4 regions of the Lysinibacillus sp. NPDC056232 genome follow, and region 4 is predicted to be linked to each of the others. Evidence: riboswitches for the same ligand, from Rfam matches in the RefSeq annotation. Region 4 holds a riboswitch; each other region holds the start of a gene.
What was found. A riboswitch is a leader RNA that binds a small molecule or an ion and turns the genes downstream of it on or off. The one in region 4 is predicted to bind cobalamin.
Positions count from the first base shown of each region.

Region 1: linked by a shared signal. The riboswitch ahead of metE (5-methyltetrahydropteroyltriglutamate--homocysteine S-methyltransferase) and the one ahead of ACFCYJ_RS04630 (S-layer homology domain-containing protein) in region 4 are both predicted to bind cobalamin.
Region 2: linked by a shared signal. The riboswitch ahead of ACFCYJ_RS18620 (FecCD family ABC transporter permease) and the one ahead of ACFCYJ_RS04630 (S-layer homology domain-containing protein) in region 4 are both predicted to bind cobalamin.
Region 3: linked by a shared signal. The riboswitch ahead of nikA (nickel ABC transporter substrate-binding protein) and the one ahead of ACFCYJ_RS04630 (S-layer homology domain-containing protein) in region 4 are both predicted to bind cobalamin.

Region 1 is NZ_JBHJTF010000002.1:46,356-53,981, forward strand. Features, by position in the region: gene ACFCYJ_RS02285 (ATP-binding cassette domain-containing protein) at 1-1,642, shown strand, start outside; gene ACFCYJ_RS02290 (Dph6-related ATP pyrophosphatase) at 1,753-2,463, shown strand; gene ACFCYJ_RS02295 (YjcZ family sporulation protein) at 2,811-2,915, opposite strand; gene ACFCYJ_RS02300 (hypothetical protein) at 3,143-3,442, shown strand; cobalamin riboswitch at 3,554-3,732, shown strand; gene metE (5-methyltetrahydropteroyltriglutamate--homocysteine S-methyltransferase) at 3,908-6,205, shown strand; gene ACFCYJ_RS02310 (C40 family peptidase) at 7,377-7,626, opposite strand, start outside.
Region 2 is NZ_JBHJTF010000027.1:57,351-64,976, forward strand. Features, by position in the region: gene ACFCYJ_RS18605 (MFS transporter) at 1-234, shown strand, start outside; gene ACFCYJ_RS18610 (hypothetical protein) at 375-560, shown strand; partial or broken gene ACFCYJ_RS18615 (topoisomerase C-terminal repeat-containing protein) at 559-885, shown strand; cobalamin riboswitch at 1,295-1,479, shown strand; gene ACFCYJ_RS18620 (FecCD family ABC transporter permease) at 1,601-2,659, shown strand; gene ACFCYJ_RS18625 (ABC transporter ATP-binding protein) at 2,660-3,433, shown strand; gene ACFCYJ_RS18630 (ABC transporter substrate-binding protein) at 3,493-4,491, shown strand; gene ACFCYJ_RS18635 (precorrin-3B methylase) at 4,542-5,237, shown strand; gene ACFCYJ_RS18640 (hypothetical protein) at 5,337-5,489, shown strand; gene ACFCYJ_RS18645 (hypothetical protein) at 5,719-6,042, shown strand; gene ACFCYJ_RS18650 (MarR family winged helix-turn-helix transcriptional regulator) at 6,512-6,955, shown strand; gene ACFCYJ_RS18655 (ABC transporter ATP-binding protein) at 7,027-7,626, shown strand, end outside.
Region 3 is NZ_JBHJTF010000005.1:114,260-121,885, forward strand. Features, by position in the region: gene ACFCYJ_RS05995 (RNA polymerase sigma factor) at 1-68, shown strand, start outside; gene ACFCYJ_RS06000 (hypothetical protein) at 61-963, shown strand; gene ACFCYJ_RS06005 (DUF1572 family protein) at 1,137-1,673, shown strand; cobalamin riboswitch at 1,817-2,010, shown strand; gene nikA (nickel ABC transporter substrate-binding protein) at 2,255-3,874, shown strand; gene nikB (nickel ABC transporter permease) at 3,949-4,902, shown strand; gene ACFCYJ_RS06020 (ABC transporter permease) at 4,904-5,710, shown strand; gene ACFCYJ_RS06025 (ABC transporter ATP-binding protein) at 5,722-6,498, shown strand; gene ACFCYJ_RS06030 (ABC transporter ATP-binding protein) at 6,511-7,308, shown strand.
Region 4 is NZ_JBHJTF010000004.1:19,582-27,207, reverse strand. Features, by position in the region: gene uvrA (excinuclease ABC subunit UvrA) at 1-673, opposite strand, end outside; gene uvrB (excinuclease ABC subunit UvrB) at 681-2,660, opposite strand; gene ACFCYJ_RS04630 (S-layer homology domain-containing protein) at 3,257-4,633, opposite strand; cobalamin riboswitch at 4,805-5,001, opposite strand; gene ACFCYJ_RS04625 (DUF4179 domain-containing protein) at 5,296-6,405, opposite strand; gene ACFCYJ_RS04620 (RNA polymerase sigma factor) at 6,377-6,970, opposite strand; gene ACFCYJ_RS04615 (IDEAL domain-containing protein) at 7,237-7,479, opposite strand.

The DNA of each region.
Region 1 (7,626 bases), on a different contig from region 4:
CGTCTCTATTATGATGATTGAACATAATGCTTATATGATAAATAGCTCTGATTTTATCGTTGATTTTGGGAAAAGACAGCAGGAACCAGTTCGACACCTTGATATTGTCGGCCATGATGATTATTTTAGTCAGCTTAACAGTACAAATAATGATGTTTCATTGCATATATCTTCAACACTAGCTTCAAAAAATGGCATTCATTACTTAGAGGGAAATCATATTAGCTATTTTAAAAATGCCGAAAACATCTATAAAGGTGGTATTTTAAAAAGCTTATCATCCATGGCTCGTTTAATTTATGGTGAATACGAATCCGCAACAATTGCACCTGTTGTCGCTATTGATTTAGAAAGACATTTGTATAGTCAGTATAGTTTTTTATACGAAATTGGTGGCCTCATCAACCATATGGTGGCGGCACATCCGACGAATAAAGATACAAGAAGCTTCGATTTCTTTAGTCAAGAAAATCATTGCCCAAGCTGTTCTGGCCGCCTGCAAATTGAAAAATTTGAATTTGATTTGGTCATTCAAGACAAAACAGTGCCATTCTGGGATGGCTTATTACATCCAGATGTGATGGAAGTCTTAAAATATTATCAATATCCAAAATTGCAATTCCTTTTTGATGAGATTAAAAATGAACTGGGTCAAGATATTAGTAAAAGCTACAATGACATGACAGAGGAAGAAAGACATACATTCCTATATGGTTTTTGGGAAAAATCATTTTATGATAAAGCAAGTAAGTCCTCAAAAAAATGGGAAGGTTTTAATTTTATCCTTGGACGTTATATCGTTATTTCGAAATCAATTATTAAAGAGCAAATGAAAGAATCAAAAGAAATGATTGCCTGTCCAATATGTCATGGAGCGGTGCTAAACCATAAGAAAAAACTAACGTTTGGAGACACTGATATTCGCGAAATTATTCATCAACCGATCGATCAGGTCATAAAAACGGTAGGGAACTTACCAGAGCTTGAAAAATTAAAAGCTATTGTAGGCGGCGATATGACTCTTACGGAAGATGTCTCCTTACTTCCTAGAGAAACACAAGTGTCGTTGAAAATGCTGGAATTAGAACTCGCAAGCTTTGCTGGATATGAAATCGTCCTACAAAATGTTTTACCATTCTGGGACAAAATAAAAGATAATATCGAAGCCATAAGCAGCAAAAATCTAATTACAATCTGTGATTTCGCCCATATTGACGAAACGAGAGAAGCCATTATTGATCAGTATTTCACGAATGGAAAATACAAAAAATTAACGTACGTTTATGAAGCATTTGGCTACAAAAAAATTGTTACACAAATTAATAAAATAAAAGCAAGTCATAAATGTCCATTCTGTAATGGGAAGAAAGTCATTTCAGAAGATAATCTCCATGATGGCGTCTATAAATTATCAGTACCATGTGTAAGTTGCTATGAAAGTGGCATCAATGATGAAGGGCGTAAGGAAATGGTCGATGGCGTAGATGTGCAAACATGGCTAACTGGCAACGTAAGTGATGTTGTGGCTGAAAGCTTGCGAACGGAGGCTGTGGCCGATATTCCCATTTTCAATCGAATTCGTGAGTTAAATAAACGAGAGATGATGGCGATATACCAATGTCTTGTGGCAAATAGTTATTAAAAGAAAGCTACCTCAAAAACTCATTTGCAAAAATAAATGCAAATGAGTTTTTATGTTATCCTGAGAAAGAGCTTGAAAAAAGTTAGTAGAATAAAAGGGGAAAGATAGGAATGACAGAATTAGTGGACTGGAAAAATAATGCTCAAGGGCATCCATTTATCGCTTCATTTAGCGGAGGAAAAGATAGTGTCTTAGCTTTATATAAAGCAATGCAGGTTGGAGAGGCGATAGGACTAATTGTCATGATGGAGGAAGAAGGGAATCGTTCCAGATCTCACGGAATGCCACCGGAACTCATACGTGCTCAAGCTAATTCTATAGGTTTACCAGTTTATACTGCAGCAGCAAGCTGGACAGATTATGAAAAAATATTTATGAGTCTTTTAGAAAAAGCTAAAAAACAAGGTGCAGAAGTTTTAGTAACAGGGGACTTAGATATGCCTGAACATGGCTGCTGGCACGACAAGGTTACGAAAAATGCTGGTTTAAATCTAGGCATGCCTTTATGGGAAATGAATCATCGTAAAGTTGTCGATGAATTCATAAACCTAGGATTTGTTACAATCATTGTTACTGTTAATTTATCTTTAGGTATGCGGGAGGACGATTTAGGGCGAACGTTAACCCACGAATACGTGCAAGAGCTTGAAGCCCGAGGGATTGACCCATGCGGAGAAGGTGGAGAATTCCATACTACAGTATTAGATGGACCCATCTTTAAACAACCTATTCCAGTTCGTAAATGTGATGTTATTAGAAGCGGAGAATATGCTTTTTTGCCTTTGGAACTAGATCAAAAGGTAAATCTTTCAGATAGTTAATCGATTCAATTCAATCGCTAAAGTGCAGACGATGATGAGATGAGCATGCATGTTCCTTTCATGCATAGAAAAACATGGGACATTGCCTATCTTTTTTTAGGCAGTGTTCCATGTTTTTAGTTTTTAAAGAAATCTTCATTGTTCTAAGTACTATCGACGAACATTTTAGTTGCCAGCCATCTCGTTTACCGACAGTATAAAATGCATTGTCTTACTGTCTGGAATAACGCAGAATAAGAAAATGATGAAAAGGGTCATCGGAGGAAAGTGACCCTTAACAATGGGAGGTGTATAGGATTAGTTTGTATGATCCTATACGTTATGAGCATGAAAGGTGGTATTTGGTATTAATAAAAACCTATAAAGCTAGTGCCGACAATAATTAATAGAATGAATAGAACAACGATTAACGCAAATGCTGAACCAGAACCACTGCCGTAATATTCAGACATAGTAATTTCCCTCCTTTCAATATCTATAATATGAATTGTTATTAAAAGGATTTGCGATATTTATCTACTAAAAAAATAAAAATAAAATTAAATATCCGGAGATTTAATAAAAGGGGTAACTTTGAAAAAGTTGTGGTAGGCAGTTATTCATTGAATACAAAAAGGTGCGCCGAAAGTCGACTGGATTGGAACTATAGTGTTTGCATCAGCGCTTTTAATCTCTTTATATGAACAAGAGGTGGATTCGTTTTCTATTTTTTTTGTATAATGACATTATTCAATCTTATTTTAAAGGGGGATACTATGATGCAAGGTTTTCTGCAGCAGTCTCAGAAATAGCTGAAGTTGAGTATGTACGTACAGCCCTTACTTTTCAAATATGTATTGGTTTCCTAGTTACTATAATTTCTATCAATCTCATCCCTATTATTCAGAGAATCATTGGTTGGGAATGGGTCTTTACCATATTAGCGATTGGACCGATTCTTGGAATACTATCTATGCTCAAATATAGAGGTACGAAGTAAATATCGAGAATGTATTGGACTTTTGATTAAAACATGACTAGTACAATCCTTTAAATTTTTAAGAAAAAATTTCTACTATTCTGAAATATATGTTATAGTAGGAGCATAATTGAATATTGTGTAAGAGTTGGTGCCAAATGATAGTTTGGCTTAAAAGGGAAGTCGGTGTAAATCCGACGCTGTCCCGCAACTGTAATTCGGAGCAAATCACAAATGCCACTGGGAAACTGGGAAGGCAGTGAGGCGTGTTGATGAAAAGCCAGGAGACCTGCCAATTTCTAGTACACACCAAATACCTACGTGGAAATAGGTGGTGAAAAGTGACCATTCAGGCACTGTGCGACAACGAATGACCTATGCGGAAGTATACACTTCTTCGTATTGTTTTTTCATTGACAAATTTAACATGCAGCCATTTTCCTAGAAGGAGAATGGCTTTTTATTATTTCTGAAAGGGTGATTGAAATGACTTATACAAGTACACTAATTGGCTACCCATACATTGGGGAAGATCGTGAATGGAAAAAAGCATTAGAAGCATTTTGGCGACATGAACTTTCTGAAGTAGATTTTCAAGTAAAAATAAAGAATATCCGATTATCTAGGATAGAAAAACAGCTTCAACTGGGCATAGATATGGTAACAGTTGGAGACTTCACTTATTACGATAGAATGTTAGATACAGCCGTGATGTTTGGTTTAGTACCTAAGCGTTTTAACTGGCAAGGTGGAAAGGTAGATTTACATACCTATTACAGCATAGCACGTGGGAACAAAACAGCAGTGGCCAGTGAAATGACAAAATGGTTTAATACAAACTATCATTATATTGTGCCAGAATTTGAAGAACAAACATTACAAATAACGGAAAACAAAGTTTTAGCAGATTTTTTAGAGGCTAAAGAAGCATACGGCATTATCGCAAAGCCGACATTAATTGGTCCTTATACATTTTGCAAACTAACGAAAGGTTATAACAAGGTAACACAAGTTGAATATTTACTGGCCATACTACCACTCTATGCCCAAGTGTTGAAAGAATTAGTGAATGCAGGTGCCAATTGGATTCAACTAGAAGAGCCATCCCTTGTAACTACATTAGATGAGACAGAAATAAAGCTTGTACAAGAAATATACGCACAACTAGCTGGAGCAGTGCCAGAGGCGAAAATAATGCTTCAAACATACTTTGAAGCATTAACCTCTTATGAAGCAATAATGGCACTCCCTGTTCAAGGTTTTGGTTTAGATTTCGTCCATGGCTATAAAGGGAATATGGAATCGCTTCGTCAATTTGGCTTTCCTAAAGATAAAGTATTAGCGATTGGTGTTGTTAATGGCCGTGATATTTGGCGTTCAAACCTAGCAGAGGTAAACTCTACGATTCAGGCAATTGAAACACTAAGTAATGCTGTAGCATTATGGATTCAACCATCTAGCAACCTACAACACGTACCAATAACGACCTCTCTTGAAAATAAGCTCGATCCTGTTCTAAAAAATGCACTTTCCTTCGCTGATGAAAAAATCGTAGAAATCGTTGAGGTAACTAAATTTAGACGAGACAAAGATGGTAGCACGATTCATAACTTATCAGAAAGTATGAAGGCGATTGAAGCCCTAAAAAATCATCCGATTCGTCAAAACCAGGTGATCCATCAGGCAGTTCAAACAGTGACAATTCAAGATTTTGAACGACATAGTGATTTTAGTCACCGCCAAAAGATTCAACAGCAAGCTTTAGGGTTACCGCTATTCCCAACGACAACAATAGGAAGTTTCCCTCAATCTGATGAGGTCAAAAGGAATCGAAATGCATGGAGAAAAAAACAATTATCGAACGAAGCATACGAAGCATTTATTGAACTAGAAACAAAACGCTGGATTGACATTCAAGAAGAACTAGATATTGATGTACTTGTCCATGGTGAATTTGAACGCACTGACATGGTAGAGTATTTCGGTGAAAAACTTACCGGTTTTGCATTTACGGAAAAAGCGTGGGTTGTATCCTATGGTTCACGTTGCGTGAAGCCTCCTATTATTTATGGAGATGTCGCTTGGGCAGCACCAATAACAGTGAAAGAGTCGGCTTATGCTCAAAGTTTAACAAAGCGTTTTGTGAAGGGAATGCTGACAGGCCCTGTGACCATTTTAAATTGGTCATTTGTGCGAGACGATCTTTCACGAAAAGATGTTGCTTATCAAATTGCACTAGCACTTCGCAAAGAGGTTGAAGCACTGGAAAACGCAGGTATTTCCATTGTTCAAGTGGATGAGCCAGCCCTGCGAGAAGGTTTACCGCTCCGAAAAGAAGACTGGGGGGCATACTTAGATTGGGCAGTAAATGCCTTTAAACTTGCCACATCTAGTGTGAAAAATGAAACACAAATCCATACACATATGTGTTACTGTGAATTTAACGATTTCATAGAACCAATTAGTGCACTAGATGCGGACGTTATTTCAATTGAAACATCTCGAAGCCATGGTGAGCTTATCTCTTCACTTCAAGTAAACCCTTATAAAAAAGGAATTGGATTAGGCGTATATGACATTCATAGTCCTCGTGTACCGGGTGAGGAAGAAATACTCGGTATTATGAGAGATAGTTTACAAGTTCTTGAAAGCAATCAATTTTGGGTAAATCCTGACTGCGGCTTAAAAACGAGAAAAGAAACTGAAACAATTGCCGCTTTGGCAAACATGGTGGAAGCAACTAAATCTTTGCGCCAGGAAGTTAAGCAATCAATAACAAGATAACGATAAATTATTTTGTACATTTACTACATCTTCTCTCCTGTAGATTTAAAATAAAGATTGATCATTTGTAATAAAGTCCGATAATTTGTAAAAAGGTTTTATACAATTGCATTGTCAAGATGGATTATGACAATTCAACAAACGGGCCATTTTGCGGAACAAGGATTAGAAATCACAGGGGAAATTCGATGTTGGCGATTAAAAATTAAGATGAGAAAATAACAGAATCCATAGTAGAATAGGATCTCTCTAAAAGAAATGTAAGCTTTCAACGTCTCGACCCATAATAAGCACAAATATCCAGAAGAAAAAACCGATTTTGTTAACTCTGTCTTAGCAAAAATATAATATTTATACCGCAATCGGGCGCGATTGTTTTAGAATTACTAGGTAGAAATGATCAAACTTTATTATAAAAATCGCATAGTATTTCACAAAGAATTAACCCGTTTTGATCAATCATTTTTCAAAACGAGTTCTTATCATTTAACTTTAAATATGGATTTTGGGGATATTTTAGATCAAACTTTATTCCAAACCAACATCTCAGAAAAATAAAAAAGAAAATCAATTATGCCTCGGATCGGCTTTGCGCTTGCATAAAGCCGATTCTTTGGCATCCACTGAAAGAAAGTAAACGAATGGCCAGGGCTATAGCTCCCTGGCCTTTTTATATTTATCATTATTTTACGTAACATTATTATATTCCAAAAATAAAACTGGCTTGATCAATTGAGCATGTTAATCTTAATCTATTTTCATAGCATTCTTTTCAAGTTTGAGTGAAAGGTCTTTCACTCAATTAAAAGGAAAATGGGGGTAGTTCCAAGCTGTCCCGTAGCCGTTGCGAGGAGTTTTGTTTCAAATACCATACTTGGGAAGGAGAGGGATGAATATTTATTATAAGTTTTCTTTCTTTATTCTTTTAGAATAAGATTTTCTTATGCTTTCATTCAATCTGTCTGTAGATTTTTTATTTTGTATCACATTTATCTTAACGCTATTTGTTCCATCTAAAAAAATGATCAAACAAACAGAATAGTTTTAAAGTCAGTACAAATTAGTACTGGCTTTTTTATACGTATAGTGATTGGAAGTAGGGAGTGTGAAATGATATTGCCTAGAAGCAAAAAAGGCATCTCATCCATAGATGAAATACCTTTTCTTGAAGTTATTGAGCTACTCGTTGGATAAAGGCCTCTAATTGTACTAGTGTGACATTGTCATTCACCCCGAAAGTATTGTCACCTTTACCAACCGTAATTTTATTGGAAGCGAGAATGGATACATAATTGTAAGCCCAATGTGTACCTGGAACATCAGCAAATTGTACAGTTGTTCCTTGTTGTTTTAAATGGAATGCTTCCACTAAAACTTTCGATAATTGACCACGTGTCATAGGAGAACCTGGATTGAATTTT
Region 2 (7,626 bases), on a different contig from region 4:
GTTCCTGTGGGGATGATGGGAAGATTCGGAAGCATCTTTAGTGTCATTGAAGCAGGTTTCATTGTTGCTTTAACGGTTTTAATAGGTTTAGCAGCTGAATTAACTTCGATCCGTCCTGTGGGGTTAATAGGTTCATTTGCCTTCTTCTTATTAGGGTTATTGGCATTAAAAACTGTATCAGGTGCTAAACGGCAGGAATATTTTTATAAAGGTGCTTCTTCTTTAAACAGATAATTATAAAAAGGTTTGAATCACACTTTACTATGTTGTGTACTTTATTGTGAGTGGAGTTTTCTGTCAGTTTTGAAAAGGGAAGAAGTGCTGAATTAAGGTATTAGGAAAATTATTAAAATCGTATAAAGGGGGTCGAATAAATGAAATACATTGAATCCGAAAAGGTCACTGAAGAAGAAAAAGAACATATTTTTCAAGAGTTATTAAAATACAATCTTGATAACATTGAAGATAAGGTAGTAAAAGATATTGGTCTTTTTATAGAAGATGAAGAAGGAAATAGAGTTGCGGGGTTGATTGGTGATACACATGGAAATTGGTTTTAAAAATAGTGAAGATGTGACACTCAGCAAAGTAACACGAACAAAGAAGAAATTTGAAGCAGTGGGGAAATGCCCATTATGTGGTCATAGCGTGATTGAAGGACAAAAAGGCTTCGGCTGCAGTAACTGGAAAAAGGGCTGTAAATTTGTCATCTGGAAAAACGATAAATTTTTAGCCACGATGAAGAAGAAGCCTACCAAAACAATGGTGAAGAAATTGCTAGCCGATGGAACGGTATTGGTAAAAGGCTTAACAAGTAAAAAAGGTTCTAAATTCGATGCTCAATTAAAATATGAAAAAAATACAGACAACGAATATTTTAGTTGAAAGATGGAATTTGAAAAATAAGGATATAAATTAAGCATTTATGAATCTTTCTGAATTAATTTTCACTACCCTTTTAAAAAGAAAATCCTTTGTATTTTTATAATTTCCATTTATAAAAATAGATAACCAAAAAAACGGAATGAAAGATTTGTTAGTAGATTATGTAGAGTGTTACCCTCACTGATATTGAATATCGAGAAGAAAGAGATTACTAATAGCGTACTATGAGGAATTTGTATAGTAAGGTAAGATAAATTATTATCTAAATTTATTTTATTTTTCTAATAGTAATTAATGTTTAATGGTTCTATTTTCTAGCTATTAATATCTCGTTTATTACTATTTTTGCTTTAATGTAATATATAATATAATTGCTATCTGGAAAATATTCTGATATTGTTCCTCTTATAACTTAATAATTTTTGTTGGTGCGAATGACATTGTTCGTTTGCTTAAAAGGGAAATCGGTGCAAATCCGATGCTGTCCCGCAACTGTAATGGAGAGTCTATACAATATGTCACTGTAGCGAGCTATGGGAAGGCGTATAGATGATGAACCTAAGCCAGGAGACCTGCCAATAAAAGCAACAAACTTACATAGAACCACGAGGATGGTTGTAGTGACTGGGAAGAGACGCCCTTTATTTAACTATGACATCCTCTTGTAGACAAGGGGATTTTTTTTATGCCCTTTGCTTTAAGAGAGGAGAGCGTTTTGAAGAATCCAACAACTAGAAAAATCAACCTACTCTTATTAGTGTTGACTGGTGTCGTTCTAATATCCCTGACGTTAGCGATAATGGTAGGCTCAGTGTCTATTACACCTAGTATTGTATGGCGTATTATTTTGTCGCATATCCCGTTCAATCCACTTGGCATTACAGAAGATTGGAGTCGTTCGCAGGAAATCATCATCTGGCAAATTCGTACTCCCCGCGTAGTACTTGCCATAATAGTCGGAGCGGGTCTTGCAATTTCGGGAGCTGCTATACAAGCTTTAGTTCGCAACTCAATCGCAGACCCATATATTTTAGGTGTATCTTCCGGTGCATCTGTCGGGGCGACGTCTGTTATTTTACTTGGCGCTTTTTCATTTTTAGGTATGTATGCGCTATCACTTGCGGCTTTTATAGGTGCGACGATTGCAGTACTAATCGTGTTTTTCTTAGCACGAGTTGAGGGGCGAATTTCAGTTATTCGACTATTATTAGCCGGAATTGCCGTGTCACTAGTTTTGTCAGCAATGACGAATTTTATGCTGATGATGGCGAAAGAAGAGGGCGGCATAAAAGCAGTGATGTATTGGATGATGGGAAGTCTGGCTGGAGCGAAATGGGTAAATTTAATGATTCCGTTCGTTGTTTTGACGGTCGTCTACGTAATTTTACGTCTTCATGCACGTCATTTGAATTTACTTTTACTAGGCGAAGAATCTGCTGTTACGCTGGGGGTTAATTTAGAGAAATTTCGATTGCTACTAATTCTATTAATTTCCCTATTAACAGGTGTCCTAGTTGCTGTAAGTGGTGCAATTGGCTTTATAGGCCTGATTATTCCACATATCGTACGCATGATTGTCGGCTCAAATTATAAGTTTGTACTGCCAGTCAGTGCATTAATTGGTGCGATATTTTTAATATGGGCTGATGCAGCTGCGCGCATTGTGATTGCACCTGAGGAAATGCCGATTGGAATTATTACTGCTTTATGCGGATGCCCATTTTTCATATGGATGTTGCGTAAGCAAATGTATTCTTTCGGGGAGGAAAATTAGATGGTATACGTAGCAAAAAACCTTACTTTTGCCGTGCAGCAGGTGAAAATATTAAACAATGTTTCTGTACATATTCAAGAACGCGAGTTTGTGGGCATAATTGGTCCTAATGGCAGTGGGAAATCGACCCTATTAAAAAATATGTACCGTATGCTACAACCTCAAGAGGGAGAAGTATTTTTATTTAATGAAAATATTTACAAGCAATCTTCAAAGGAGATAGCAAAGCAACTAGCCGTCGTAGGGCAGGAAACACCAGTGCTTTTTGAGTTCACTGTTAAGGACCTTGTTGCAATGGGACGTACACCGCATAAAAGGCTTATGGAAGTGGATACAAAAGAAGATCTAGCTATTGTCGAGGAATCGATGCAGCAAGCAGGCGTACTGCATTTAAGTGAACGTACTTTTAGTTCATTATCTGGTGGTGAGAAAAAACGAGTCGTTGTTGCAAGGGCTTTGGCGCAACAGGCTAAGGTCATGGCATTAGATGAGCCAACGAATCATTTAGATATTCAGCATCAACTCCAGCTCATGGATTTAATACAGAGCTTGCCGATTACGGTCATTGTAGCCTTGCATGATTTAAATATTGCAGCAACTTATTGCGATAAAATTTATGTTTTAAAGGACGGAGAAATTGCGGCGTATGGAACTCCGTTTGATGTATTAACACCCTCATTGCTACAAAAGGTGTTTGGTGTACATGCGGAAGTTAATGTACATCCTGTCACGAAAAAGCCGCATATTTATTATATATCTGAGCAATTTTTATAGTTAGTTTAAGAGTCTTAGATTTCTTTCAATATATTTTTTAGAAAAAAGGAGAAGTAGACATGAAGACATTAAAAAGCGTATGGCTTGTTCTTGCAATCGCAATGCTAAGTATTTTAGCGGCTTGTGGTAACGAGGAAAAACAGGATTCAGCATCGCAAAGTGAACAAGTAGAACCAGCAAAAGCAGGAGCAACGGAAGTAACGATTGACAATAACAATACGACACAAGTCTATTCGCAGGCACCTAAAAAAGCAATTAGCTTAAATCAGCATGTGACAGAGATTATGCTAGCGTTAGGCTTAGAGGATTCAATGGTCGGAACAGCATATTTAGATGATGCAATTTATCCACCGTTACAGGCAGCTTATGATAAAGTTCCGGTACTAGCTGAGCAATACCCAACAAAGGAACAAGTGATTGATGCAGGAGCAGATTTTTTATATGCAGGCTGGAAAAGCGGGTTTAGTGAGAAGGGTGTCGGAACACCAGAAGAACTAGAAGCACTTGGCATCCACACTTATTTACATACTTCTTCAAGCATTAAAAATCCTAAGTTAGAGGATATTTTCAGCGATATTCGTAACATTGCCAAGATATTCCATGTGGAAGAGCGTGGAGAAAAGTTAATTGAGCAAATGACAAAAGATGTAGAGGACATTCGTACGAAGCTTCCGCAAGAGGAGGGGAATTTACGTATTCTTGTATTTGATAGTGGTGAGAAAGAAGTTTTCACTGCTGCACAAAACTTCATGAATGAACTTGTGACAGTAGCAGGTGGAAAAAATATTTTTGGGGATGTTGAGTCTGGCTGGACAACCGTTTCAAAAGAAGATGTAGTTGAGCGCAGCCCTGAAGTTATCGTTGTAATTGACTATGGTTCAACTACTGCTGAAGAAAAAATTAATTTCTTAAAAAATGATCCGGCATTAAAAGAAACGGAAGCGGTATTAAACAAACGTTTCGTTATTTTACCACTATCAGCAGCGTCTGAAGGTGTTCGTGCGGCTGAAGCAATACAAATTTTGGCACAAGGATTTTATCCAGAAAGCTTTCAATAAAGAAGAGGAGCTAGCCATGTGCTAGCTTTTTTTATAGGAGGAGGGTAAAAATGACTATAAATGCTTTTAGCCATAATATTCCTGAAAAAACATTTGCTAAGTTAAACAGAGAAGGTGAATTTACGCGACTTGCTGTGAGTCCTGGCATTATCAACAAACATTATTCACCAGGACAATTTCAAACAATCGCAGAGGTAGTCGGAGTGAGTGGCGCTATTAAATATTCTGCATCCTACAGTATACTACTATCCATACCGACAATAGAATTAACGACTGCCAAAAAGAAGTTGGAAAAGGCGGGCTTATATATTGCAAAGCAAGGACAGATTGTAGCTATGAAGGCTTGTGATTTTTGTGATGGTGATAAAATGGAGGCAGCACAGATTACAGAGGAGCTGTATCAGCAGCTTGAAGGCTTAGAAGTACCAAGCAGGATTCGCATTAATATGAATGGCTGTGCATCAGCTTGCTATAATGCCGTTTATGATGATATTGGGCTTGTATATCAGAAAGAAAGCTTTGATGTGTATTTAGGGGCTGTTCCGATGGGGAAAAATGCACAGGCAGGGGAGCTATTTGTGAAGAAAGTTCCTGTACAGCATATCGAAAATCTTTTACAGGAAATAATTGGGGTCTACAAAGAACTTGCTCGCCAAAAAGAACCATTTTATAAGTTTTACAAGAGAACAAAAGCAGCAGACTACTGGCAAACAATAAAAAATTACCCAGATTATCAAATGTTATGAAAATAGTACCGTGGATTCTAGGAGGATATGATGAGCTACATACAAACAATTCGTAGCTGATTAGAAATGAAATGCTAATGACTGTAGCCTACCAAAATAATGGTGAATAAATTGCTAGCTGATGGAACGGTATTGGTAAAAGGCTTAACAAGTAAAAAAGGTTCTAAATTCGACGTTCATTTAAAATATGAGAAAAATCCAGATAACGAATACTTTAGCTGGAAGATGGGGTTTGCTGAAAATAAGGATTAAGGTATTAATTCTCTACTACCCTAAAATTCCAAAATGAAATAGGATAACGTGTTCACTATAGAACATGCTATCCTATTTTTATACAAAATAGATATAATGAATAGATATTCAAAAAAATGTATATTAGATATAATATCATTAGTTGTTTTTATTCGTCAGGGGATAAAGCCTGCAGGCGTAGTATAGTAGGTAGACTAAGTTACTATAAATCTTTAAAAGGAGATATCTGATGACTACTATTAGAGAAATTGGAAGCTTATGTGTTACTGATAGAGATGGCCACATTATTAATCATTCAGACTGGAATAAAATCAACCCAATTTTTCTTCCTGTGATATACGATGTGGTTAATACGTATTCCACTCATCTTCAAAATGACCTACATAGTGTATACATAAGAGGATCCATTCCAAAAGGGATAGGTATTGAAGGCGTAGCTGACTTAGACACAATAGCGGTTACAAAACAAAACCCTAATAAACAGCAGTTAAAGCGGATAAAAGAAGTGGAACAAGAATTAAATCAAAAACATACTTGTGTAAATTCTTATTGAGCCCTGGTGCGGATTTGGAACTCCTTTATATTCTTTCCTTTTCTAAATTAGATATGTAAAATTAAATGCCTAACTAAACTGCAAAAAAATCGTTTCTTCCAACGAATTTCAAGCTGTAATTTTTTTGTATTCTGGCTTAGAAAAGTGAAAATGAACATTGTTATTTTGTCATTTCTTAGCATACTTTATTTCAAAGTAACAAGAAACATCGGTTAATTAACTACGTTTATGATGAAAAGTAAAACCACTTATTTTCATAACTAAAAAGTGGTTTTGCTTTTTTGTTGAATTTTTTGCAGTCAATATGGCAAACTGAATACGGAGATAAATCTGAACATGATCCATCTTTCACCTAATGGCATAAGCGTCTTACGAATAAATTGTTAAGTACGCCATGCTACATATAGGGGACTCTATAAACTTGTTTTATATACTAAAGTTAGCAGGCTAACAGTTAGGGGGTAGAAAATTGAGCAAAAGGAGATCAGTTGGGTTAGAGTTGCGTACATTGTCACTCTTAATGAGAAGACAATTGGATCAAACCATATGTACTATGCAAACGGAAAGAGATAACCTTACTGCAATGCACGGTTGGACGATTAGTTATCTTTACAAAAATCAAGATACAGATGTGTTTCAAAAAGATTTTGAACGAGAATTTTCTATTCGCAAATCAACAGCGTCTAGAATACTGAAATCTATGGAAAGAAATGGATTGATTACTAGGCAAACTGTTCCCTATGATTCAAGACTCAAAAAAATTGTCTTAACAGAAGATGCGTTGAAAATACATGATAGTATCATGACACGTAGAGTAATGCTTGAACAACAATTACTAACAGGTATCCCGGAAGAGAAACTTGAAGTTTTTTTTGAAGTGATGGATGCTATGAAAGAGAATCTGGAATCTTGATGAAGATGCTATTTTGAATTATTTTTTACTATATAGTTAGCATGCTAACTAAATTGAGGAGGACTGCAAACATGTTGAAAATATTTAAATACTTAAAACCAAAAGAATGGACGCTAATTGTAGCCAGTATTGTGTTCATTGTAGGGCAAGTTTGGCTGGATTTGAAGTTGCCGGATTATATGGCTAAAATTACGACCCTTGTACAAACAGAGGGCAGTAAAACGAGCGAGATATGGACAGCTGGAGGGAAGATGCTTTTATGTGCCCTTGGCAGTATGATATTGGCAATCATCGTGGGCTATTTTGCGGCAAAGGTAGCAACGTCTCTTTCGAAGGAATTGCGAAAAGGAGTATTTAACAAAACTCTATCTTTCTCTATGGAGGAGATTAATGGTTTTTCAATCGCAAGTCTAATTACTCGTTCTACTAATGATATAACGCAAATACAGCAAACTGTTGCAATGGGTCTCCAAGTGATGATCAAGGCTCCTATCCTTGCAACATGGGCTATTTTGAAGATCATGGGGAAAAGTTGGGAGTGGTCAGCGGCAACAGGAGTAGCTGTCATTGTTTTACTTATTTTGATAGGTAACCTAATCATCTTTGTGCTACCGAAATTTAAAGTCGTTCAAAAACTGACAGATAATCTTAACCGAGTAACAAGAGAAGGT
Region 3 (7,626 bases), on a different contig from region 4:
AGAAAGGGAAGGAATTATTAAAAGTAGACTTACAGCATATTGAATGGGAGGTACTTTTCCATGGATAAGCATACAATGCACGTATTGAAGGATGTCTCAGCACATAAAGAAGCAATCATTCAAAAGGTTCGACAACAGGTTCAGCAAGAGCCGTATCCATCAAAAAAACTTTGGCCGCATCGTGCACTGGCGGTCATGATGACATGCTCTATCTTACTATTTATTGCATGGCAAGCTTCGAAACCGATGGATCATTTAACGACAGAAATACTTCATGAAGAAGAAAAACAATCATTCACTGATTTATTTAAAACAGAAGTTGAAGGAACAGAGACAACGTTCAGTCAGTATTTTCAAATAGCAGATCAATTTATTCACCGCGAAAATATCAAATTTTATGCACCGCTTCAAGGCTTCGAGGCTATGCAAGCAGTGGCAGCTACTATGGGGAATGCTGTCCATTTAATAGACCCTGAAGATCTTCCGTTTAAATCAAATATACAAGAGGTCTATGCGGTAACATCAGAGATGCAAGATGGTAGCCTGCAAAAGCAATTTCAATTTAGTTATAAAGAAAAGTCTCTCACTGGAGTGGATCGTCAATATATTATTTTGACAGTAACAAATGTAAATCATAATCCAGTAAACTATAAAGTTACGGAAGATAGTCAGGAGTTTTCAGGGGAAATCAGGAATGTAGGTTTGAACTTTATGAATCCTTTGTATTATCATGCGATGACACCAGATAAAGGTTTCGCGTATGTATACTATAATTATGATGAGGCAGACAAGCGTATTTATCAAATGAGTACAAAAGCCAATGAGTTTTATACGTATTATAATGGCTATGCATATCAAATAGGCTATCAATTAAATGGTGATCAACAGGAAGCACAAGAAAAAATGGTTGCTCTTGCAAGGGAATTTATCCCACACATAAATTCAGAGAATGCAAAGAAGTAATGTGGAAAATAACTGCCTGCTAAAGCTCGATTGGTGAGGGGGGAGCGATCAGTGGTGATAAAAAATCCCTCGTGAGTAAGTAATACTTTATTTTTGGCAACAACTAGTTACCAAAATGACACATCTCATTCAGTCTATATTAAAATAGTAGAAAAGGGATGGGGGGTTCAACAATGACAGTAGCGCAAACGTATTTAAATGTTGTCCAGAAAAGATTTAGAAGTGTCAAAGAGCTAGGCGATAAAACACTCGACCAACTGGAAGAGGCCCAATTGCACTGGGCGTATAATGAAGATTCAAATAGTATCGCAGTGATTGTAAAACACGTTAGTGGAAATATGATATCGAGATGGACTGACTTTCTTACGACAGATGGTGAGAAATCAACGAGAAATCGTGATGATGAATTTATGGATAGCCTTCAGACAAAAGAAGAGGTAATGACAGTATGGGAAAAGGGCTGGCAAGTATTTTTAGATGCTTTACAAAAATTAACGGAAGCTGATTTACAAGGGTTTGTAACGATAAGGGGAGAACGACATTCCGTGATAGATGCGATTGAAAGACAAATGTCCCATTATTCACAACATGTCGGTCAAATCGTTTACATTGCTAAGCAAGTAAAGGGTTCTGAGTGGCAAACAATAAGTATTCCAAAGGGACAATCTCAGCCTTTCACAGATTCAATGTTAAAAAAACATCAACAATAGAAGTAAAGCCATCTCACTAGTGTGTGATGGCTTTTTTTGTGGAATATACATACATATCTTTGTTTAAAAATCGCAAAACTTTATTATATTCAGAAAATAAAATTGACGTGTATCTTTGAAGCGTGTTATGTTTAATACAAAATTTAATATGTAACATTACAAGTTTGAGTGAAAAAACTTTTTCACTTAATTTAAAGGAAAATGGGTGTAAATCCCATGCTGTCCCGCAGCTGTAAATGAGGAGTTTTGTTTCAAATACCACTGAGTAAGTACTCGGGAAGGTGAAGCAAAATGGAGATTCATAAGCCAGAATGCCTGCTTGTAGTATGATTCATTGTAGATCTACGAAAGATAGGGAGATGGATGGAAGGCTTTTAATAATGAGTTTTTCTATCCTTATTCACGTGGAATAAGGATTTTTTTATGTCTTTTTCTAATCTATGTAATTTACATCAAAGTGAGGTGTAAATAAAGCGAGAGCAAAGTAATGACGATTACTTTGTGTTTCAAGTTAGAAGTATAGTGGAGAAACATATATATTTTAATTTTCTAACACCCAAGAATAGACAGGAGCAATCATAATGATATTTTTTAAAAAATTATTACCGTTCATTCTAATACTGATGTTATCGATTTTAGCAGGCTGTTCAAGCTCGAGTGAAGGTAATGGAAGTAAAACTTCTAGCAAAAATAATAATGAAGGAAAAATGATAACAATTGGCTGGCCGCTAGATATAGGGCCTTTAAATCCGCATACCTATTTACCAAACCAAATGACTGCGCAAGCAATGGTATATGAATCATTAGTAGAATATAACGATGACGGGACAATATCGCCGAAATTAGCGGAGAGCTGGGAAATTTCTGACGATAAAACAGCTTACATATTTCATCTTAGACAAGATGTAAAATACTCTGATGGGACAGTCTTTAATGCAGATAATGTTATTCGTAATTTTAATGCAGTTTTAGCAGATCGTGATACACACTCTTGGATGGGAATGGTGAATCATATTGTAGATGTTGTGAAAGAAGATGACTATACAATTCGTCTTCAATTAGATGCACCCTATTACCCTGTATTAAATGAACTGGCTTTTGTGCGACCATTTCGCTTCTTAGGGGATAACGGATTCCATGAGGGAGATGCAACAAATAAAGGTATTAAAGCTCCGGTTGGAACAGGTCCATGGGTATTAACCGAATATAAAAAAGATCAATATGCACTTTTTAGCCGCAACGAACATTATTGGGGTGAAAAGCCACTAGTAGACAAAGTAAAAGTGAAAATTATACCAGATTCAGAATCTATTTCACTGGCATTTGAAAATGAAGAATTAGACTTAATTTATGGTCGTGGCATTATTAGCTTAGATAACTACACTTTCTTAAAAGACAGCAATCAATACAAAACGGCTGTATCTGAACCTTTATCTACACGTGCATTACTTTTTAATACACAATCTGGTCCTTTAGCAGAATTAAAAGTACGTCAGGCTATTCAATACGCTGTTAATAAAGAACAAATGGTTGAAAGTATTACCCATGGTACAGAAAAGGTTGCCAATACACTGTTTTGGGATGCTATTCCATATGCCAATATTGAGTTAAAACCAATCCTATTTAATCCAGAAAAAGCCGAGCAGTTATTAGATGAAGCAGGTTGGACATTAAAAAATGGTGATAAAATCCGTTCTAAAAATGGGCAACCTCTTACATTAGATTTAATCTATATTGCCACAGATGCTATCCAAAAACCTATGGCAGAATTAATGCAAGGGGAATTAGCTAAAATAGGCGTTCAATTAAAACTTGAAGGCGCTGATGTAATGGTAGGGCTCCAAAAATTAATGGATAATCAAGTAGATATTAATTTCTGGCGCACAAACGGTCCACCAACAGACCCACACAGCTTCGCAAACGAATCAGCAACACCGAATGCAAATGGTGTTTATGAAGCGAAATTAGGCCTAGAAAATGCAACACAAATTGATGACAAAATACATCAATTATTAATTGGGACAGATGAAGCGGAACGTGTGCAATTGTATAAAGATATTTTAACAATGTTCCATGACCAAGCATTATTTTATCCAATTTCATATGAAACGAATAATGTTATTTACCATAAATATTTGAAAGATTTTAACCCCCGTGCATCTGAATATGATATTCCTTATGCTCAAATGGATGTAAAGTAAGAGAATGAAAAGAGAGTGGGTCTATTATGACTCCTCTCTTTTTGCACTATGAAGACTTGGGAAGTGATGAAAAAATGTACGAATCAACTTGGCTTTTTTGTCTAAAACGAGTAATTACATTACCATTTGTTTTACTAGGGGTTTCAATCATGACCTTTTTATTTATTCGTTTTGTTCCAGTAGAGCCAGCGGAGGTCATACTTAGACTGTCAGGAGTCGCCCCGACAGCAGAAGCAATACAGGCGCTACGATCGGAATTAGGCACTGATCAACCTTTGTCTATTCAATATTTTATATGGCTAAAAGGCGTGTTACACTTCGATTTTGGTACATCGTTTGTGAGTAAATTACCCGTTGCTCAAGAAATAGTAGAAAAACTACCGGCAACTTTTGAATTAGCCCTAGCTGCATTTGTGTGTATTCTTTGCTTTAGTATTCCTCTTGGTATTATAAGTGCTCTTTATAAAAATTCCGTATTTGATAAGATTGTAAGCTTATTATCTATTATCAGTGTATCCATCCCAACTTTTTGGGTAGGTTTTTTTCTTCTGTACTTATTTAGTTTGAAGCTTGGCATTTTCCCGACAAATGGTAAAGGGACGATGTTACATATAATTTTACCAGCCGTATCTTTGGCATTACCAACTATTGGGTTGTTTGTTCAAGCAATTCGTACAAGTGTCATAGAAGAATTACAAAAATATTATGTTCAGTATGCACATTTACGGGGGTTAAAACAATCTGTTATTCTCAGTCGACATGTCTTCAAAAATGCTGCTATTCCACTGACGACGATGCTTGGTATGACACTTGGGAATTTATTGGGTGGGGCAGTTATTGTCGAGCAGGTATTTAGCTGGCCTGGTTTAGGTCGCTACTTAATAGAATCAATTATTAATAGGGATTATCCAGTTGTGCAATGTTATGTTCTAATAATTGCTATCATCTATGTTTTTGCTAATTTATGTACAGATATATTACATCGAGTTCTTGACCCGCAGCTAATGATGGTGAGGGGGAGAGAGTAGAGTGATTAAATTACATAGTTTAAACGGTAAACAATTGACTAGTATAACTCTTCTCACATTTATTGGGGTAATGGGGCTTTTTGCGCCGTTGATCATGCCGAATGATCCTTTTTTAGTAGACGTCTCTAAGAAGTTTTTAGAACCATCATGGGCATATCCTCTCGGCACAGATCATTTAGGTCGATGTATACTTTCACGTATATTGTTAGGTATTCGCTATTCTTTAGGGTCAGCTATATTCATTCAATTAATAGCAAGCTTTTTTGCTATATGTATCGGGGCAATAGTGGCTTTTAAGAGAGGGATCATTGATTATTTATTTATTCGCATCTGTGATATTTTATTAGCTTTCCCAACACTTGTTCTTGCATTTGGACTACTAGGTATTTTGGGTCCAAGCTTAAGAAATGTCTTATTGGCCCTTATTGTTACTCAAACTATTTATTATTCAAGAATTTTAAGAGGCCTATTTATAAGCGTTCATGAAAAAGAATTTATAAAAGCTGCAAAAATTAGTGGAACTTCAGGAGTGAAGCTAATCCTACGTCATTTCGTGCCAAATATAATGGCGCCGATGCTGACTATTATTTCTTTCGATTTAGGAAAAGTCATTTTAGAAATTGCTGGCTTTTCATTTATTGGATTAGGTGTTCAAGCTCCTACTCCTGAGTGGGGAATGATGATTAGTGAGGGCAAACAGTATATTCGACTACATCCTGAGCTTATGCTTTATCCAGGTGCGGCCATAATCATCGTAGTCCTATTATTTACTATTTTATCTGGTCATAACAAGAAAGTTGGTCATTGAAAGGGATAGCTATGGAAAGAAAAATCTTATTACAAGTCAAAGATTTAAATGTGCAAATAGGAGAGCAGGAAATCCTATCTGCTATTAATTTAACTGCAAATAAAGGACGTATATTAGGGATTATCGGTGAAAGCGGTAGTGGTAAGTCAATGTTATGTCAAGCAATTATGCAATCTCTTCCGGTTATGGCAAAATCGACGGGCCAAATTTTATATCAAAATACTGATTTAACATCTGTAACCAAAGAAAGATTAAGAGATTACCGAGGAAGGCACATATCGATGATTACACAAAATCCATTGGTAGCGTTTGATAGTAATCAAACAATAGAAAGGCATTTTCGGGAAACAATAAAAGCGCATTACGTCATGAATAAAAAAGAAATAAGACAGGTAGCTATTTCCGCAATGAATAAAGTAAATTTACCTAATCCGGAAAAGCTATTGCAATATTATCCTTTCCAATTAAGTGGAGGGATGTTACAACGTGTTATGATTGCTCTTTCTTTTGCGATGCAACCTAAATTATATATTGCCGATGAACCTACAACAGCTCTTGATACAGTCAATCAAAAGAAAATACTATCATTGTTCAATCAAATTCGAAATAACACCGATGCAGCGATTATTATCGTCACACATGATCTTGGTGTTATTGCTGAAATTGCCGATGAAGTTGCTGTTATGTATAAGGGAGAACTCATCGAGCAGGCGAATGTCTTTGATTTTTTTGACGCGCCACAGCATTGGTATACAAAGAAACTTTTACAATCGAGAATCACTTTTTAGAGGAGGTAGTAGATGGCTCTATTAGAGGTGACGAATGTTGAGAAGTACTATCATCAGAGACAGTCGTTTATACAAAAAAAGCGAGAAGCACCAGTATTACAACAGGTTACATTTTCACTTCAGGAAGGCGAATGCTTAGGAGTGGTCGGTCAAAGTGGCTCAGGAAAAAGTACATTAGCTCGGATCATTTTGGGCATAGAGAATCCAACGAGTGGGATTATACGATTTAATAATGTGAATTTATATCAAGCTAGCTCTAAAGAAAAAAAGGGAATTCGCAGAGATTTACAAGCTGTTTTTCAAAATAGCTTTAACTCCTTTAATCCAAAGCAAACTATTGCAGAGATAATAGAAGAACCATTTCTTAATTTCGAAAATTTTTCCAAAAGCGAAAGGCAACGTAAGGTCGAGAAGCTACTGAACTGTGTTGAGTTAGAAAGCAATATTGCCAATAAATATCCTTCACAGCTTAGTGGAGGTCAACAGCAACGCGTAAATATTGCTAGAGCAATTGCTATAAACCCCAAACTTATTGTGTTAGATGAGGCTATCAGTAGCCTCGATATGATATTGCAGAAAAATATATTGCAACTACTACAATCACTACAAAAGCAACTGAAGCTATCTTATATTTTTATTTCTCATGATTTACATGTAACACGCTTTATATCAGATAGAATACTAGTGATGCATAAAGGTCGACTTGTTGAGGAAATAAACAAGGACGATCCATTTAAACACCCCGCTTCACTCGAACTATTCAACGCTATTCTGCCTATGCATCCCAGGGACAGACAAAAGACGTGCTAGCCTAAGAGAAGAGTCAAAAAAATAAAAATCGTAGCCAATTTTATAGCTACGATTTTTTGCTGCTTTTCTATGCAAAATAAAGCTGATACATCGAAGCTTCTTCGTCAATAGATGTTGTGATTTCAAAGGCTACTGCTGTGTTCGCTCATTAGCAATGATTTCGTACATAAATCGTATGAGAACCATTAATTTGCATTACCATCTATGTATTCATCCGGGGCCAAATAGGAGTGGCAACCGCTTTTAATGCAGTCACTATCTGTTTTTCTTCTAAAATGCAGCTAGAGGAATAACCTTCACATCTAGATTGGCTATATT
Region 4 (7,626 bases):
TCTCTAAGGAATCACTAAGACGTGCCGCGATACCTTCCTTCATCACAACACGATCGATGACAACTTCTATTGAATGTTTTTTGTTTTTATCAAGTTCAATCGAATCATCTAAATCACGTAGCTCCCCGTTGATACGTACTCGAACAAAGCCTTGCTTTTTTAAATCCTCAAGTAGCTTTACGTGCGTTCCCTTACGCCCTGCTACCATTGGGGCAAGCAACTGCATTTTCGTTCTTTCTGGATAAGTTAATAAACGATCGACCATTTGCTCAATCGTTTGGGAAGTAATTTCAATGCCATGATTTGGACAAATAGGTTTACCGATGCGCGCATATAGCAAACGTAAATAATCATAGATTTCTGTTACTGTCCCAACTGTCGAACGTGGATTACGGCTCGTCGTTTTTTGATCGATTGAAATAGCAGGGGATAATCCCTCTATCGCATCGACGTCTGGTTTATCCATTTGACCAAGGAATTGACGGGCATAGGCTGAAAGTGATTCTACATAGCGACGTTGTCCCTCGGCATAAATCGTATCAAACGCTAATGATGATTTCCCTGAGCCTGATAAACCTGTTAGCACGACTAGTTGATCACGGGGAATTGTGACATTAATATTTTTTAAATTATGTGCTCGTGCGCCTTGCACGACTATTTCAGTATTTTTCACAAGCCATTCACCCTTCTGCCTTCAATTCAAATATTGTATCGCGCAGCTCAGCAGCACGTTCGAAATCGAGTGCTTTTGCTGCTTCCTTCATTTCTAATTCTAGCGAAGCAAGTAACTGCTCTTTTTCCGCCTTCGTCAGCTTCTTACCTTTTGTTGCCTTCGCTACATAAGTCTCTTCTTCCTCTGCTACCTGTGTCGCACGAATAACATCAGGAATTTTCTTAACAATCGTTTTCGGTGTAATGCCATGCTCTTCGTTATACGCCATTTGTAGTGTTCGACGACGTTTCGTCTCCTCAATTGCCTTTTTCATCGAATCCGTCATATTATCTGCGTACATAATGACATGACCATTAGAATTACGTGCGGCACGTCCAATCGTTTGAATTAATGAACGCTCTGAACGTAAAAATCCTTCCTTGTCAGCATCTAAAATCGCCACAAGAGAAACCTCTGGAATATCTAGTCCTTCTCGCAATAAGTTAATGCCGATTAGAACATCATAAGTACCTTTACGTAGCTCGCGAATAATTTCAATTCGCTCTAGCGTCTTAATCTCTGAATGCAAGTACTCTACCTTTAAGCCCATTTCTTTCAAATAAGCTGATAAATCCTCTGACATTTTTTTCGTCAATGTCGTAACGAGCACTCGTTCATTACGAGCAATACGACCTTGAATCTCATCGATTAAATCATCAATTTGCCCTTCAATAGGACGTACCTCAATTTGTGGATCAAGCAGCCCAGTTGGACGAATAATTTGCTGCACCATTTCCGGAGTATGCTCAAGCTCATACGGGCCAGGTGTTGCTGATACATAAATAGCTTGATGTATATGTTTCTCATATTCTTCAAAACGTAAAGGGCGGTTATCTAGTGCTGATGGCAGACGGAAGCCATGCTCAACTAGCACACCTTTACGTGCTTGGTCACCGTTATACATCCCTCGAACTTGTGGCAAAGTAACGTGACTTTCATCGACAACAAGTAAAAAATCATCAGGGAAATAGTCAAGTAGCGTATATGGAGTTGCCCCCGCTTCACGCAATGTTAAATGACGCGAGTAGTTTTCGATACCTGAGCAAAAGCCCATTTCACCCATCATTTCTAAATCATAACGAGTACGTTGCTCTAAACGCTGTGCCTCCAATAATCTATCCTCTGCACGTAAAAGAGCTAGACGCTCCTCCAACTCTTTTTCAATATTTTCAATGGCTTTCCGCATTTTTTCTTCTCGTGTAACGAAGTGGGATGCGGGGAAAATAGCTACATGATCACGATCCGCTAATATTTCACCAGTTAACGCATCCACCTCGCGAATTCGATCGATCTCGTCCCCAAAAAATTCCACGCGGATACATTGTTCGTCTCGGGATGCTGGGAATATTTCCACTACATCGCCACGTACCCGAAACGTACCACGTGTAAAACTCACATCATTACGCTCATACTGTACATCGACCAATTTTCGAAGCAACTGATTACGTTCAATTTCCATTCCAGTCCGCACCGATACGACCATTTCACGATATTCTTCTGGAGAACCTAGACCATAAATACAGGACACGGATGCAATAATAATGACATCATCACGCTCGAATAATGAAGATGTTGCAGAGTGACGCAACTTATCAATTTCATCATTAATGCTTGAATCCTTCTCGATATAAGTATCCGTCTGTGGTACATAGGCCTCTGGCTGAAAGTAATCATAGTAGCTGACAAAGTATTCAACTGCATTATTAGGGAAGAACTCTTTAAACTCACTATATAATTGACCCGCTAATGTTTTATTGTGTGCCATAATAAGTGTCGGTTTTTTTACTTGTTTAATGACATTAGAGATCGTAAACGTTTTTCCTGTTCCTGTTGCACCGAGTAATGTTTGATGACGTTTACCCGCACGTACACCCTCCACTAATTCCACAATTGCCTGTGGCTGATCTCCATTAGGCGTATATGGCGCTTGTAAATCAAATGTTTGCACGCATGTCCCCGTCCTTTCCTTCCAATTTGTACATATATTTTAGCATAGCATTATTAAAATTTCGAACATTTAACGAACGAATGTTTGTAAATATTTTTTCATTTTCTATATTTGTGATGAATCCTATAGAACGTATGTACCAAAATAGTTAATTGTAACCTATCTATAAATAGATTACCCTTTCCAAATGTTAACTAATCGGGATGAGATGATGTAAATTGAACTTAGCACAAATTTCACTGTTTGGTGATGAATTGCTCGTCAGGTTCAGGTCTATTAAAGGGTTATGCAGGCGGAGTCTAGGGAGATTGAATCTAAGGGGGAGAAATGTGCTCAGGTAGACCGAAGAATTGATCGGGTGGCTTGGAGATATGATCAGCTTGAATGAAAAACTGCTCGGGTTACCAGTAGAACTGATCAGCTTGGATCTCACCACCTATAGGGATGGGAGAATTTTTAACTGAATCGGAGTCACAGCAGAAAGTAACAGAGTAAGTACTATGATAAACATCGATAATTTTTTCTCATTTGAACAACCTCCATTCTCTAAAAAGGGACTAACCCAAATGCGTTGAGCGTTTGGGTTAGTAAAGAAATTACATGATGCCTGCGATATTTAACGTACGTTTTAAAATTTTCGCAGTTTGCCCACGAGTAATTGAAGAAGTAGGATCAAAGGAACCATCTTGCATACCTGACATAATATCAAGACTATTTAATAGCTTAATATAAGGGAGGTATTCAGAGCTAATATTGTTAGCGTCCTTAAAGTTAATCTCTCCACCAGCTTTCACATCCGCATTTAAATATTCTAAAGTGCGTGCCATCAATGCGGCCGCTTGCTGACGTGTAATTGGTACCTCTGGGTTAAATGTTGAAGCAGTTGAACCTTTTGTAATACCCGCCTCGTACAGAGCTTGAATTTCTGTCGCATACCATTTACCTTTTGTATCGTCAAATGGATTTTCACCTGTTGCTTGTAAACCAAGTGCGCGACTAACTAATTCTGCAAATTGCGCACGAGTAATTGATATATTCGCTTCGAATGTCTCTGATGTAGTTCCTTGAATAACGTGTCGACTCGCCAAAAATTCTATTTCTTCTTTGTATGCTAAATAATGTTCAGTGTCCTTATATGTTACTGTACTTTCTTTTAAAACGAAGGTACCACTTGTTTTTGTGAATAGGACAATTTCACCGTTCACAATTTTATGTGGAACAGGTTTGTATTCGCCACCAACAAGTTGTAAAACGACTGTATTTGATTTTAATTCGTTAGCTGGTAATGTCACTTTTAAATATTCTTTATCTATAGAAATTGACTTTGATTTACCATCAGCATTCTCAATTTCGAATGTGACAGTGAATTGTTTATTTTTAGCATCTTTCGTTACGGATGCCTTTAATTGTTCTTTTTCAGTAAGCTTAATGCCACTAAAAATTGAAGTAGGTACTTCTATTTTGAAGTTCTTTTCACTTTGAATAACAAAATTTTTAATGTTCTTTTCAAGATATTTTTGAATACTTTCTGATGTAATAATTGCTTTATTACTACCATTTTCAATAGTAAATACTTTCGCATCAATGTCTTCTTGAATTGCATGTTCATCTGCTAATAGTTGTTGTGCAGATACGATTACATTTGTATACACATCTTGTTCAGTTTGAGTTACCCAGTAATCAGCAGGGTCTATATCTTTTCCATCATCACTTACTTTTACGGGTGCTTTGTTTTGCTCTGCCTTCTCAATTGCCGTTTGTAATGATGATTTATCAATTACTACTTCTTCATCTGTATTACTCGTGATTTCTGGGAAGACGCTAGCTTCTTCACCATTAGATTTAATAGGGGAGCTAGATTCTAACTCACTAGTTTCAATTTGCTGCGTATCTGCTAGAGCAGCAGGCGACAATAGCGAAAATGATAAGATAAAGACAATCGCTATATTCAACCATTTCTTATAAACGTCCATTTCTCTCCTCCTGACCTTGTTATAGTGAATATATTTGCAATTAACTCGGAAAATAAAAAAGATGCTTGTCCAATAAAAGGGAGAGCATCTAAGGAAAACAGAAAAAGGCCAAAAAACACAATTTGCCTGTCCATCTATTTGCCGTAAGTTCTCCTAGCTTCCGAAGAGAGTTAATACGATGGAATAAAGGCAGGTCTCCTGACTCGTGTATCCTATTCAGAACCTTTCCATCTACTGGAGGCATTTTTCCTCGTTTGACAGTAGTAATTTCTGTAGTCATCTACACTTACAGTTGCGGAAACAGTTGCGGATTTGCACCGAATTCCCTATTAAGCTCCTAAAAGAGCACCTTTATTCTGCATTTTGCTATTCACATAATGCTAAATTTAGCATATTTTTCTTTTTTCAAAATAGTTCAACAAAAAAGAGAATATTTCTAGGTTTTACTTGTCAAAAAAGATATTAAACATAATATCTTCATTGAAGCTACTTATATTGTAATAAATTGGTATTGTCAGTGTATTAGTTGCAAGGCGGGAGTCGGCTCGAGGGAAAGCTTTTAAATCTAATAGGGATCCACATGATATTTACACTTTCAAAGTAAATATTTTGAAATACTAAAAAGTAGAGAAAGTGAGACAAACCTCACTTTCTCTACTTTTTTATTTTTGGGAGTTAATCGGTAGTGTAACCTCTAGCTCAGGAATATATTGAATCTTCGGGTCACCATTTTCATTCATTTGATATACCCACATTTCTTTTTCATCAAAGAGATGTATATACGGCTTAAGGGTTATTGTTTTGGGAATAGATTCAAATGGTTGGAATCTACGATCAGAAATATGAATGTTTCCATTTGTAGCATTCCAACCATCTCCGCCAATCAATTTAAGTTTATGGCCTTGATCATCAAAAATATCTACACCCATCGTTAGTAAAGGTAGTGTGAAAATTGAGTTGTCAGTCAAAACGACTCGTGTAGTTAATCCTGTCGTTATTGGTGTAAATTCGACTTTTTCAACACTAAAATGAATGTTTTTGTATTCTCGACTTACATTAGGTTGTAAAGTCAGATAGTTTTCGATTTTATTCACAGGAATATCAATTTTGAAAGGATCCTGTATACCAGCTATTGTAGCCGATACTGTTAAATCAAACTGCTCTGGGAAAGGACTTCCTCCCTGATTTCTCAGATCAGAAAGCTCAATAATAGCAGAATCATTATCTTTACCTGGTTTCATAACAATTCCAATAGATTTAACAGGAGCATCATTAATTAGCAATTCGATATTATTGATACGTTCCATTAACGTTTCCTTCTCATCTTCTTTATGAAGGCGTTCAATACCTATTGAAACACGTGCACCGTCATACACTACTTCTGATACATTTAATGTAAAATCATCATGAGTAACAATTGTATTCAGTTTAGTTGAGAGTCCCTTTTCATCAGCAATTTGCAGACCAAGATCACCAGCAAGTTTGAAAATAGATGAAAGTACAGGAACTTGTTTGATCGTCGCAGCCATCGTTGGTGAAATTAAGCTAGTGACAAATACAAGGCTAAAAATGATTGCTGCCGAGGCTACTATCATCATCACTCTTTGACGGATTTTCTTAGGGGTTCTAGAACTTTCTGACTGCTTTGTATAACGACTGCTTTCATATTTGTTCATTGTACGATTAACTAAATCAATTTCCATTGGGGTTTCTCGGATTAATCTTTCTAACTGATTTAACTCTTTATCCTCCTGTTTTGAACGAGTGCTCATAAATTTCCCCTCCTAACTTATTCTTCTTCATCAATTTTTTACGTAATCGTTCATATTTTTTTCGAACAGTCGTCGGTTTAAGTTCCATAATAGAAGCGATTTCGTCGAAGCTATATTCCTCTATCGATCGAAGTAGCAGAATCCTTCTTTCGTCCACATTTAACTGTTCTAACAACTCATGAATGATATCGTCATATTGAAATTCTTGTTCCTGCGTGTGATTGTGCGCATGATCTTTCTTAAAACCTGTCCAAAATTTATAGCCTTTATTTTTCTTTTTTATTAAATCAATACAGTGATGATGAGCAATTTTATAAAGCCATGCTGAGAAGGAAACAGTATAAGAAAAATTATTAATATTCTCTAAGCCCTTTATAAAAATATCTTGTGTAGCATCCTCAGCTTCTTCTTTGTTTCCTAAAAGATAATAGCAGTAAATATAGATTGGTTTTTGAAAACAACGAATTATTTCTGTATAGGCATGAATATCACCTGTTTGAACTTGTTCCACGATAGATTTTATATCTAAATTGGCATTTTCCTTGGATTTATTCGGTACAGTCAAATGTCTCCCCTCCTTTCTAACCTATATAACTGAAATTAATGGGGATTTGTGACACTATAAAAAAATTTTGGAGAAAAATTTTAAAAGAAGAGACACAACTTAGGACACTTTACTTCTATAACGGTGTATACATAAATCTTTTTTCTACAAAAGAGACCAGGTACTTGCTCTACATTCCTAACGAATTCGAGGGTTCCTATCACCAATCTCGCAAAAAAATAGCAAAAAAATCCCACCCTCCAATAACAGAGAGCGGGCTCGTCATATTATTCAGTTGTATCTTGGTGTAAAGTTACTAGTTCGTTTGCGTATAGATGAAATGCGTTTTCATCTTTGTCATCGAGTGCTCTATCTATCAGAACCATGAGCTGCTCTTCACGATGCTTACGCTGGATATGATTTAAAAATAAATCTAAATAAATCTCGTTTAATAATTTCTCTGCCTCATCAACTTTCTTTGTCTGACCAACGGCTTTTAGAAAATCTGTATACGAATAATATTTATCCAACGATCTCACCTCGATCCTTTTCTAAATTATAAGAAAATTGAAATTAAAATGCAATGTTTAAGAACTGAAAATCATTTCGATTTACTATTATTCTCGTGCTATTTTAAGCAATTTTTCTAAGCAATTGCTTGAAATAGCACGGACCTC